3 regions of the Exiguobacterium sp. FSL W8-0210 genome follow, and region 3 is predicted to be linked to each of the others. Evidence: riboswitches for the same ligand, from Rfam matches in the RefSeq annotation. Region 3 holds a riboswitch; each other region holds the start of a gene.
What was found. A riboswitch is a leader RNA that binds a small molecule or an ion and turns the genes downstream of it on or off. The one in region 3 is predicted to bind thiamine pyrophosphate.

Region 1 (4,256 bases), on a different contig from region 3:
GGAATTGATCGGTGTTGCGGCTGGGGAGTCCGACACGCCCGAAAAATCGATTCCAAAAGCCATCCGCAATACAGTCTGGCGGACGTTCATCTTCTTCGTCTTATCGATTACGATCGTTGGTGCATTAATTCCGTATGAATCAGCTGGCGGAGTCAGCAGTCCGTTCATCATGGTCTTTGATGCGATCGGTATTCCGTACGCTGCTGATTTGATGAACATCGTCGTCTTGACGGCACTATTGTCCGTCGGAAACTCCGGATTATATGCGGCGACTCGGATGTTATGGGCAATGGCGCAAGAAGGGATGATTTCAAAGAAATTATCTTACGTCAATGCACGTGGTGTGCCGATGCGGGCGTTGCTCTTTACGATGATGTTCGCGATGTTATCGCTTCTGACCGCATTTTTTGCAGAAGATACCGTCTTCATTTGGCTCTTGTCCTTAGCCGGACTCGGGGCTCAAGTCGGCTGGATTTCAATCTCTGCTTCGCAGCTTGCATTTCGTCGTCAGTTCGTCCGAAACGGACACGATGTATCCGAACTGAAATTCAAGACACCACTCTATCCGGTGTTACCACTGATTTCGTTGACACTTAACGTCGTCGTCCTCGTCAGTCTTGCGTTTCAAGCGGATCAACGAATCGCTCTATACATCGGTGTTCCTTTCTTCCTTGTCATGTGGGGAAGTTATCATCTCTTCGTCAAAGGAAAACATCTATCCGCTCAAAGCGACATCCGTGTCGCCCCTTCTCAACTCGAAGAATAATTTCATCTAAAAAGAGGCCGCGGAGTCATCCACGGCCTCTTTCCTATGATTGTGCTATTCCTTAAGCGTCCGCATCATCAATAGTTCTCCATGATGGAGCTCTACCTTCGCTTCTGACGCACACCATTCATTACTGACGGTCAAGGAACCTCCGACCGGTACTGGATGTGCATCAAGTGGATATTTGACTCCGGATAAGCTTAAAGTCGATGGTACGAGTGGAATGAACGAAAGATAATGATAGCTCCCTGCTTCGACTGCATACGTTCCCTCAGCCAAGTATCGTACCTCTTCTCGTTTCGTCACGAGTCGTGCCTCTGGGTATCGCTTCAATAGATATACATTTTGGACGGTCATGTCGAGCCGCCCACCTGTCGCCCCGATAATGAAGGTATCCTCAAACTGTTTCTTCTCTGAGACTGTACGAAGTGCCAGTTCGAGATCCGTTTCATCTTTCTCGGCCGGATGAACGATTGCCCCTTCTGGTACATAACCAAGAGAATCAAAATCACCAATCGTCAGGTCGCATGTCAGCCCAAACGATTCAATCGTCTGAACACCACCGTCGACACCGACGATAAAGTCACCTGGCTGACAAAACGTCCGTAAATCCGGCGCTTCTTCTCGCGGACCGGCACAGACGAGAATCGCCCGCATCTCAGACACCTCGTGCCGAATAACGGAGTAAGCGTGGCGCAGTCGTAAATAAAAGACCCGCAACGACACCACAAAGAACGTAAGACGGTACCATGTATGTCGCGTTATAAATCAATGAATACGGTACGACTGGACCTTCGGCATACTCGGCAAAAAAGACGATTCCACTGATGACATGACAGATATAGCGGAGTCCTGCGCCTAATAACGTCGCCAGGAGAACGAACGCCATCAAGCTTTTCTTTTGTCCATTGCGCGCGGCTAGTCTGACTTGACGCGCGAACAGACCACTTAATCCGACGACACCATACGCAATCGTATAGTCAAGCATCGGTTGAACAATCGTCAAGACTTGTGGAGCGAACATCAATTGAATCGTACCCACAAGCGCTCCCGTGACGACCCCTCCGACGACACCGTGGCGAAATGCCATGACGAAGATCGGTAACATCGCTAAGCTGATTGAGCCTCCTTGTGGCATTTTGAATGGAATCAGTAAATCAAAGACGACTCCGAGACTGGCGAAGATGGCAATTTCCATCATCACTTGTAACCGTTTCATGCTATTTTCCTCCTTCATTGTACGAGAGGACGCAAAAAGGCAGTACGACGAACGCCGTACTGCCTGCGTGCGCCACATCCCTACGTCCGTTTGAACGGAACAGGTTCGAAGGGTTAAAGTCTAAAAGACTCCTCTCAGCCGCTTTTCAAGCGACACCCCTTGCGGTCATCATATTTCGTTTTCTCGTTCTTATTATACGGCAGCCCCTTGACGAATGCTAGTGATCGCTTCCGCATAATCTGGTGCATTGTAGATTGCTGATCCTGCGACGAGAACGTTCGCACCGTTATCGATGCAAAGCTTTGCCGTTTCCGGATTGACGCCACCGTCAATCTCGATTTCAAATGTCAGACCACGATCTGCTTTCATTTGCGCAAGTGCTGCGAGTTTCGGCATGACACGCTCGATGAAGGCTTGTCCGCCGAAGCCCGGATTGACCGTCATCAATAAAACCATATCGACATCCTCAAGGACGTGTTCAATCGTTGATAATGGCGTATGGGGATTCAAGACGACTCCTGCCTTTGCGCCCGCTGCTTTGATTTGTTGCAAGACACGATGGACATGATTCGTCGCTTCGACGTGGAACGTCACGATGTCCGCCCCTGCTTTGACGAAATCCTCGACGAAACGTTCTGGCTGGTCAATCATCAAATGGACATCGAGAATCATATCCGTCTTTTGACGTAAGCTGCTAAGCACAGGTAATCCAAATGAGATGTTCGGTACGAACTGACCGTCCATGACATCAAAATGGATATAGTCCGCGCCTGCTGCTTCGACTGCTTTAACATCGCGTTCGAGATTCGCAAAATCTGCTGATAAGATAGATGGTGCAATTTTAATCATCTTCAATACCTCCGGGCTCGATTCTTGATTTCGTCTATAAACATACCATAGTTCTCATAACGAGAGGACATGATTTCTTGGGCTTCGACGGCTTCCTTGACGGCACAACCGGGTTCATTCAAATGCAAGCAACCTCGGTATTTGCAATCATCTTGTACAGCCACGAATTCAGGGAAACTCCACCGTACATCCTCGATTTCCATATCATACGGAAAATCGAGGTTCGAGAAACCTGGCGTATCGGCAATCAATCCTTCGGCAAGCGGCATCAATGTGACGTGGCGCGTCGTATGACGTCCGCGTCCGAGTGATTTCGAGATCGCACTTGTTTCTAAATCAAGAGAGGGTTCCAGTGCATTGAGCAATGAACTTTTCCCGACACCGGATTGTCCGGCGAGAACGCTCGTTTTTCCAGCAAGTAACGGACGGACTTGCTCAACACCTGCCAACGTCTCACTTGATGTCTCGATGACCGTATACCCAATCTTCCGGTAAGCGGCAATGGCGTCTCGGACAGCCGGTCCTTTAACATCGTCCAGCAAATCCATCTTCGTCAACAGGATGACGGGTTGAATTTCCTTCGCTTCGATCAAAACGAGAAATCGGTCGAGCAAGTGCGCTGAAAAATCAGGTTCTGCCGCCGAGACGACGAGCAATGCCTGGTCGATATTCGCGACTGGAGGGCGTACTAAAAAGTTGTCCCGCTCCTTCACTTCGAGAATGTACCCGGTCTCACTTTCGATATGAAGCACGACTTCATCTCCGACGACTGGACTGATGCCGCGTTTTCGGAAATTTCCTCTTGCTCGTGAACGAACTTCTCCTTCTGGTGTCATGACATCATAAAAGCCGCCCTGCAGGCGTATGATCGTTCCTTCTCGATTCTCTTCGATGCGTTGTTCCGTCATCCTATGCACTCCTTTTTTATCACATTCATTGTGCGTCTTTTGCTTGATTGTACGTGATGGTTTTTGAACGATACACCGTATCGTCTTTATAGATCGTAATTTTGCCTTCTTCTCCCGGATCAATCGTTAATGGCACGTCGAATGTCTCATCTTGATCAATTGATTCCTCGATGACGGTCCGCTTCCCTTTCGCGTCTTCCGTCTCGATTCGGATGACTTGTTTCGGCGGAGCCTCTTCTTCATCTTCACTAACAGCATCATAGACGACCTTTTCAGGGAACGTCGCCGTCACTGTTTTTTCTTCCTCACCTTTAGAGATGAAGACCGTCACGGAGTCGTTCGGCTCGACTTGTGCGCCAGCTTGTGGGAATTGACGGATGACTTGATCGAGTTTGACATCGCTAGAAAATTCTTGTTCGAACGTTCCGTCTAATCCTACTTTATCGAGATAAGCTTTTGCTTCATCACTCGATAAATTCGTCAAATCCTTCAACTCGAAAGAAGACGTCCCCTC
Region 2 (4,256 bases), on a different contig from region 3:
TGATTGCTCAAGAAAAAGCGATTGCAGCTGAAAAAGCAGCGCGTGAACGTGAAGCGCGAATCGAAAAAGAACGTCAAGCTCAAGCTGCACGTGAAGCAAAAGCACGAGCAGAAGCTGAAGCAGCGCAAGCAGCAGCTCAAAAAGAAGCAGAAGAGCAAGCCGCTAAAGAAGCAGCAACTCAGCAAGCAGCACAAGAGAAGGCAGCGCAGTCAGCAAAACCTTCTGGTTCGACAAAACAATCGGCACCAAAACCATCTACACCAGCACCAACTGCGCCAGCTCCAGCGCCGTCAGCTCCAGCGACACCTAAACCGTCACCATCATCAGGCGGACTCTTCATTCATCCAACTGCTGGTGCTGTGACACAAGGGTATGGTTCTGCAGGCGGAGAAAATGGTTATACGTTCCATAACGGGATTGACTTCGGTGGTCCAGTTGGCACGCCAATCGTGGCAGCTGCAACTGGTACAGTCATTACAGCATCAGGTGGCGGACCTTACGGAAATCACATCATGATCGCTCACCAATTGAACGGGAAGACATATACGACAGTCTATGCACATATGAGTTCATTGAACGCTAGTGCAGGTCAACGTGTCAGCCAAGGTCAACAAATCGGTACACGTGGTAGCACAGGAAACTCAACAGGTCCACACTTACACTTCGAAATTCACGTTGGTGGATACAGCTACAGTGCAACAGGTCCAGCTAACTCAGTCAATCCAATGTCGATGTTTTAATCGTAAAGAATCGTTGCATATGCAACGGTTCTTTTTTTGTCATTTTCAAAAAACAAATCATATATTACAAAAAATCGTTTTCATTTGAAATGTAAATGAAATTTTTTTGAAACGATTACGGTGCTATAATCTATTTCAGATATGAGAGAAACTTGAATACTATAATAAAATATGAAAAAAACATAAGTGAGGAAAACGATATATGCTAAAAAAACTAATTTCTACCATTGTTTTAGGAGCATTACTTATAACAGGAACGCAACCGATCGCAGCAGCGACCATTAAAGAAAAAAAGGCTGAAAATGCCGCTGAACAACGTAAACTTGAAAAAGCGATCAAAAAACAAGAAGCTAAAATCTCAAAAGAGCAACGTCAAATCAATCAAATTGACGCAGCAATCAACGAAAAGATTTTCCAAGTCTCTGAAAAAAATAAACAAATCGAACAGTTGAACGTTCGAATCGATGAGTTAAAGGTAGACATCGTCCGTTACGAAGAAATGTTACAGAAACAGGAAGAACTACTCGGTGATCGTTTGCGTGTTTTCCAAGAGAACGATGGAAACTCGATTAAATGGGAAGAAGTCATTTTTGGATCGAAGGATTTAGGTGATTTATTCAGCCGTGTCATGGCGGGGAAAAAAATCGCTGAGCAAGACGATAAAATGATTTCGGATTACATCGCAACGCAACAAAAATTAGCAGAAGCAAAACAAGCGCTCGTTGAGAAAAAAGCGGAGCAAATGCAAGAAAAGAAAGTATTGCTTGAACAAAAGAAAGCGTTAAAGCTTCAAATGAAAGAACGTAGTGCCACGCTGAAGAAATTACGAAAAGGGAAGACGAAGTTCACGACAGAACTGTTAGACGCAAAAGAACTTCAAGCGACTCTCGAAGCGCAAGAACGTGCAATTGCGGCAGCGAAGGCAGCTGCTAAAGCAGCGGCTGAAAAAGCAGCAGCGGAGAAAGCGGCAGCCGAAAAAGCCGCTAAAGCGAATGCTCAAGCAGCAAAACAAGCAGGTAAGAGTTCGGAATCAACTGATTCTGTTGTCCCGCCGGTTGTTTCGAGTGGAGGGAAATTCGTTCGACCATCTTCTGGTGGAGTGTCACAAGGATTCGGACCAGCAAGCGGCGCGAACGGTTATACGTTCCACAACGGTGTTGATTTCAGTGGTTCGGTCGGATCTCCAATCGTCGCTGCAGCAGCTGGAACGGTCATTACAGCATCAGGTGGTGGACCTTACGGCAATCATGTCATGATTTCTCACTTCCTCGATGGACAAGTGTACACGACTGTCTACGCACATATGAGTTCATTATCGGTTCGTGCAGGACAAACGGTCTCTCAAGGTCAGCAAGTCGGGACACTTGGTAGTACAGGGAATTCAACAGGACCACACTTACATTTCGAACTACATGTCGGAGGCTATCAATACAGTGCCTCTTCTCCTCTAAATGCAGTCAATCCATTAGCATATCTGTAATCAAAACGGGCTTCGGCTCGTTTTTTTTTCTTCTCTATGCTACAGTTAAGGCGAAACGAATACTTGAGCAACTAGGGGAGCTGGAGGAATCCGGCTGAGAGGAAAACCAATCTGTTTTCGACCCTATTACCTGAACTGGATAATACCAGCGTAGGAAAGTTGAGCCGAACGGATACCGGAATGCGTGTATAACGCTTTCGTATAGCGTCGACTGCTTTTTTACAGCGGTCGACGCTTTTTTTTGTCGGTCACGACTCCCTTACATTGCTCGATGGGAAGGTGAAAAGAACATGAAACATGTACTGACGATTGCAGGATCCGACTCCGGTGGTGGAGCTGGGATTCAAGCAGATTTAAAAACCTTTTCGGCTTTAGGGGTTTATGGAATGAGCGTCCTGACAGCCGTCACGGCGCAAAATACGTTGGGTGTTCAAGCGGTGGAAGAGTTGTCCCCAGAAATCGTAGATGCCCAGTTAACGTCGATTTTTTCAGACATTCGTGTCGATGCGATCAAAATCGGGATGGTCTCGAATGCGCAGACGATTCGTGTCATTGCTACACATCTCCGCAAACAGACAGTTCCTATCATATTAGATCCCGTCATGGTCGCTAAAGGTGGTCATGCCCTATTGCGGACGGAAGCTGAACAAGCATTGATTTCAGAACTTCTGCCGCTTGCGACACTCGTCACACCGAATTTACCGGAAGCGGAGCGGTTAACAGGACGATCAGTGACCAATCTAGAGGAAATGCGACTGGCGATGCATCAATTGGCTACACAGACAGGGGCAGTATTACTAAAAGGTGGACATCTCTCAGGAGCTGCGACGGATTTGTTGTTTGATGGGGAAGTGGAACACCGCTTCACATCGGAACGGTTAGACAATCAACATACTCATGGAACTGGTTGTACCTTATCTGCGGCGATTGCGGCGCGGATGGCGCTTGGAGAAGATTTAACAGATAGTGTAAGACAGGCAAAGAGCTATGTCACGGAGGCAATTCGTCATGGATTTGCCCTCGGACAAGGTATTGGACCGACACATCATTTTCACTCACTTTGGAGGGATACACATGTTTACGACCATTCTTGAACACAAACCACTCATTCACCATCTGACGAACACGGTGACGATCAACGACTGCGCAAACGTCACACTCGCTGTTGGAGCATCACCCGTCATGGCGGAAGACATTCGTGAAGTAGAAGAGATGGTTAGACTCGCACAAGCTCTTGTCTTAAACATTGGTACGATTGATGCAGACATGCAAGCAGCTCAACGACTCGCAGCACGTGAAGCGGGACGTTTGAATGTCCCAATCGTTCTTGATCCAGTTGGAGCAGGGGCAACGACATTACGTACTGCCTTTTCTAAAGAACTCATTGATCTCGGGTGTACGGTCATTAAAGGAAATGCTTCTGAAATCAAGACGTTACTTGGGGAAGATGGGCGAACTAAGGGAGTCGATGCTGCGGGAGATGCAATGATGGATCGAGAAAGCATTCGTGCATTCGCTCGCAAACACCAATCTGTCCTCGTCGTGACAGGTCCGAACGACTACATCACGGATGGAACGCGTGAAATGGAATTACATGTAGGAACACCACGTTTGGGAGACATCACGGGTACGGGCTGCATGACGGCCTCCTTGATTGCGAGCTTCCTCGGTGCAGGATATACGGCATTTGAGGCGGCTGTCCACGGGACATTCGTCATGGGAAAAGCAGGAGAACAAGCAGCCTCCGCGCAAGGTCTTGGTGATTTTAAACGAGAGTTGTTCAATGCCATCAGCCTCATGACGGTGCAAGATCTGGTGGAGGTGACAGAACGTGTCAATTGATTACTCCATCTATGCAGTGACGGATCGTCGGTACCATCCTGGAGTCGCGATCGAGACGGTCGTTGAGGAAGCTGTTTTAGGTGGTGCGACGATCGTGCAATTACGGGAAAAAACAGCACAAGGAAAGGAATTCTACGATCAGGCAGTTCGGTTGAAAACACTCACGGATCGCTACGACGTTCCTTTGATCATCA
Region 3 (4,256 bases):
CAACTTCCGAATTACTTTTGTCTAAATTTTTATAAAAAAAACTACTGTTTCTGATCACAAATCATTTCTCCTTCATCCAACATTATAAAAAATCACTATATTATCCCTATTAAATAAGATTATATTTCAACATTATTTTATAGTATTGAATAGATAATTACGAAAATTTAAATCTCCACTTAACTTTATATGAGTTTATACAAAAAATTATTAAATTTAGATTTTTTGTATAAAGTTACTTTAATAATACTTATTAATTGATTTTCATCCAAGTACTTTTTAGCGCTTTGTATATACTATATTAATTTTTTTGATTTACACTCTTTGTCTGCTTTTAAATATATCGTCTAATCTTTTTTCTTAGATAATTTTTAAACTAGTAAAATTTTCTTCTATTTCTATCGAGCCGCATCATTTCAAAACTCATATGGCTACTAATTTTCATTTGAAATTACGAAGTTAAAAAATTACGATGAAACATGTTACGATACACCGAATAGCTTGGGTTCTCACAAGATTGTTAAAACTGTTAGCTAATTAATCTTAAAGAAAATTGGCTTGATTCCATCATAAGAATAGCCTCTCTATTAAAGTTAAAGTCACTAATTTTTACGTCTTTTTATATTATTTTTTCTCATAGAAAGTGCATTCATATCATAGGTCGATGCTTCCCGGTATTTCATCAAGGTCACTAAGTTCTAGCTTACTCGTTCCTTCGTCAGATGTTCAAGACTTAGGAGTTGTCTTGTTGCCATATATGGATTGGAAAACGTACTCGATATCGTGGAGACTAATCCAATATGATCCGCCACTTGAGAAATAACAGTTAAATTGATCAAAGGATCCAACCAAAAAGCAGGTAAATCAGTTGCATTATTAGCCGGAAAGGAATGATTATCCGCAAAAAATACTTCATTCAAACATCTAGCTGCCGCTATCTGAGCCAAACGCTAATAATAGCGGCTCTCTCCGATCTCTTTAATCGCGGAATCAGCCATTAACCATGTGGCTTGGGGATGACCACATTCATATAATAAAACGCCGATATTAACTGATTTCTATTCGTCATCTTCTGTTCACGAATCCCTTCTCTTACAAGCTGAGAATCTTTTAAAACGCCCGCTTCAATTCATCGTTAATCCACCATTGACCGTTACGTTTTGACCGTTAAACCCAGACGCTGCTTCTGATGCCATAAAGGCAACCATTTGTGCTACTTCTTCTGGGGTAGTCACTTTTTTCAACAGTTTCGATTGATCAATTAAATCGAATACTTCAGCGGTTGTCACAGCACTAGCATCCGTAAGTTTCAACAATCCGCCGGAGACGACATTCACGTTTATACCGTATTGACCTAGTTCTGCGACCAGGTTGCGTGTAAAACTAATTAGACCTGCTTTTTGCTGTTAAGTATTCATGATGAGGAACTACTGGGTTTTGATAGAGGTTTGTTCTAATGCTAATGATACTACCGTTATGTCGTTCCATAATTGTGGAAGAAAATTTTAAATGATGTGAAGCGCCGTTTTTAACGTTGCATCCAATTGTTTCTAGTAGTCCTCCTATTGCAAATCGATGAAAGATTTTTGAGAAACTGGATCAAATTTGAATTCTACTAATGCATCATTAATAACAACATTGATTTGACCATAATGTGCTGTTGCGGATTGCATCATGCTCTCAATATCTTCCCGCTTCATGACATCTGCATACAAGGCAAGTGCATTCTCTACTCCTAGTTCGCTCACACGCCTTTGTGCCGCATCTTTGCTTTTAAAGTAATTAATCATCATTTAAATCCATTTTCACTAACATCCTTGCAATCGTCGCCCTAGAGTCTTGACTACTTCCCGTCATTAACACTGTTCTGGTCATTCCTGTCCGCTACCCTATCAATTTTTGCAACTTAATAGTGAAGTAGTAAACAAAAAACGCAACTCTCTAAATGGAAAGTTGTGCACGTCTAAACAATCACATAGCAAAGAGCGACATTATTGTCTCTGTTTGTTCATTAGGGTTTACACTTCTCTACGCTAGTACTACCTAGTTCAGGTACAAAGGGTTTGAGTCGCTCCTCATCTCAGTTTAATAACACCCCTAGTGATTCTATTTAAATTACCTTCACTTTAGTCGTCTTATACATCTGTTAATAATGATGAGTGTGATTTGTTAATAGTATTTCTTTAAAGATCGAGCGTAAAAATAGGTTTATGATCTTATCCGGATTGCTTTGTTACGGTCATATCTTATACTAGACAATCCTAATTATCGTTTTTTCTTTGATAATGTCTTAATATATGAGCGATTCGATTTTGCAGATCAATTACGTGACCTAAAAGTCCGAATCATTGATGTCTGCAATATAGTAAGCTTATCTTGCTTAATCATCGTATGAGAGCCATTAAGTAGTATGTATGTCGTCTTCTCTCTTCGTGTTGATTACCTTACTTTTTTCGTCTTAAATTTATACGTGCTCTATTTAATGCTTTTATTGCTTTTTGAATAAAAACGTACCAAATCAATCAACAATTCATTTTCTTTTCCATAATATCATTGGAGTTCTTCACAATTGCGTAAGAGATAAGTGCTTTGATACGGTAAATGCCTTTCTCATCATCTAAGCAATTAATCAATCTTTTTCTTCTAACTCATTATGTCAAATTTCCTTATACAGTCCTATTTGTATCGACTACGACATACAACCTTTTCTGATTATTTTTAATTCGCTTAGATTGGTGTACGTCTATTCTCTTAAAAATTATCAATTATATTTGATCAGTAATTGCTTATATTTTATTCAAATTAGTACTCGAGCGTTATAAGCGATTTTTTAGAAAAGAACTATAAATTCCTAATCAATTTTCCCTTATAAATATGTACAATAAAAATACAAATATTTTTAAAGGAGCTGAACTTATGAACATCCGAAAAGTATTATTTCTCGTCGTAATTGCTATTGTCTATCTTTTACTCTTCACTATCACCTTTTGGAGTCTCATTGGCTTATTGATCTCAGCAGTTGGTCTATACTTTTACTTTAAACCAAGGTTTCGAAATCCAGTGAAGTACCCAACCTTTGCCGTTTGGCTAGGCGTATTCATTGCTTTTGCAATTTCTATCTATATGGTAGACAGAATAAATGAGCCTCAAAAAATAGAAGCCGGGTCTTCTACCAAGGAAACAAAGATGTTGGAATCATTAAAGATAGAGTCAAAGGAGTTAGAAACATCTTTAAAAGACACGCAATTTAAACTAAAAGAGCAACAACAAGAAACGAAAAAATTGAAAGAGGAGTTAGCACAAGAAAAAGAGTTACGTTTGCAAACCGTTGAAAGCTATAAGGAGGAAGCAGACAAACGTACTACCTTAGAGAATAAACTCAATAAAGAAGAGACGAAACGCATTGTTGCAGAAGAGAAAATCGACGAACTCGAAGCCTCTTTAGCAAATAGTGAAGTGATAAATGAAGATGAGAGTATATCTGATGAGGAATACGTTGATGAAGTAAATACAGAAGTAGCAACTGATTTTGAATACGACCCTTCTGGAGCAGATCGCGACTGTGGTGATTTTTCCAGCGCCCAAGCCGCTCAAGATTTTTATATAGCTGCCGGAGGTCCTGCAGTTGATCCCCATGATTTAGACCGCGATAACGATGGAAATGCATGTGATTGGAATTGACAAGTGTGTATGAATTTTCTCGCGCATGACAATTGGTAGATCTACTTAAGATTAAATAAATGATTAAATTTCTTAACTGATAGTGTGGTAAGTGAAATAACAAAAAGTATGCGCCCGCGCATACTTTTTGTTATTGTATTTTATTTTTAATGATACTAAATGCGTTTCAATTATTAATTAAGATGAAATCATTTACACTTTATAGATATACATAAAAACTTCCGTCGTGTTTAACGTAAAGGAGATTCCATTGAAACTTGAACGTTTACTAACTATTATATTTAAGCTACTTCATCGCTCTACCATTTCTGCTTCACAACTAGCTGAAGAATTAAATGTCTCTCAGAGAACAATTTATCGAGATATCGAAACCATTAGTCCAGCTGGTATTCCTATTACTTCGTACCATGGAACAAACGGTGGATTCGGTATTATAGAGAATTACAAATGGGATAAAACGTTTTTAGACGCTTCTTCTATGCTTGAGGTATTGTCTTTAGTCAAAAATTTATCGAACCAATTAAATGATCACGATCTTAAAAAGACTGTTGATCGTCTGTCCATTCTCACATCAG

Region 1: another riboswitch for thiamine pyrophosphate. It lies ahead of thiT (energy-coupled thiamine transporter ThiT); the one in region 3 lies ahead of MKY22_RS16300 (3-oxoacyl-ACP reductase).
Region 2: another riboswitch for thiamine pyrophosphate. It lies ahead of thiD (bifunctional hydroxymethylpyrimidine kinase/phosphomethylpyrimidine kinase); the one in region 3 lies ahead of MKY22_RS16300 (3-oxoacyl-ACP reductase).

What each region holds. Positions count from the first base shown of each region.
Region 1 is NZ_JBBOUK010000001.1:1,958,793-1,963,048, forward strand. Features, by position in the region: gene MKY22_RS10375 (amino acid permease) at 1-766, shown strand, start outside; gene MKY22_RS10380 (thiamine diphosphokinase) at 821-1,423, opposite strand; gene thiT (energy-coupled thiamine transporter ThiT) at 1,425-1,985, opposite strand; TPP riboswitch at 2,046-2,155, opposite strand; gene rpe (ribulose-phosphate 3-epimerase) at 2,178-2,834, opposite strand; gene rsgA (ribosome small subunit-dependent GTPase A) at 2,837-3,742, opposite strand; gene pknB (Stk1 family PASTA domain-containing Ser/Thr kinase) at 3,768-4,256, opposite strand, start outside.
Region 2 is NZ_JBBOUK010000001.1:581,366-585,621, forward strand. Features, by position in the region: gene MKY22_RS03030 (murein hydrolase activator EnvC family protein) at 1-740, shown strand, start outside; gene MKY22_RS03035 (murein hydrolase activator EnvC family protein) at 943-2,220, shown strand; TPP riboswitch at 2,284-2,394, shown strand; gene thiD (bifunctional hydroxymethylpyrimidine kinase/phosphomethylpyrimidine kinase) at 2,511-3,314, shown strand; gene thiM (hydroxyethylthiazole kinase) at 3,295-4,062, shown strand; gene thiE (thiamine phosphate synthase) at 4,052-4,256, shown strand, end outside.
Region 3 is NZ_JBBOUK010000002.1:35,047-39,302, reverse strand. Features, by position in the region: gene MKY22_RS16310 (DEAD/DEAH box helicase) at 1-58, opposite strand, end outside; partial or broken gene MKY22_RS16300 (3-oxoacyl-ACP reductase) at 1,125-1,875, opposite strand; TPP riboswitch at 2,009-2,109, opposite strand; gene MKY22_RS16295 (excalibur calcium-binding domain-containing protein) at 2,917-3,681, shown strand; gene MKY22_RS16290 (helix-turn-helix transcriptional regulator) at 3,932-4,256, shown strand, end outside.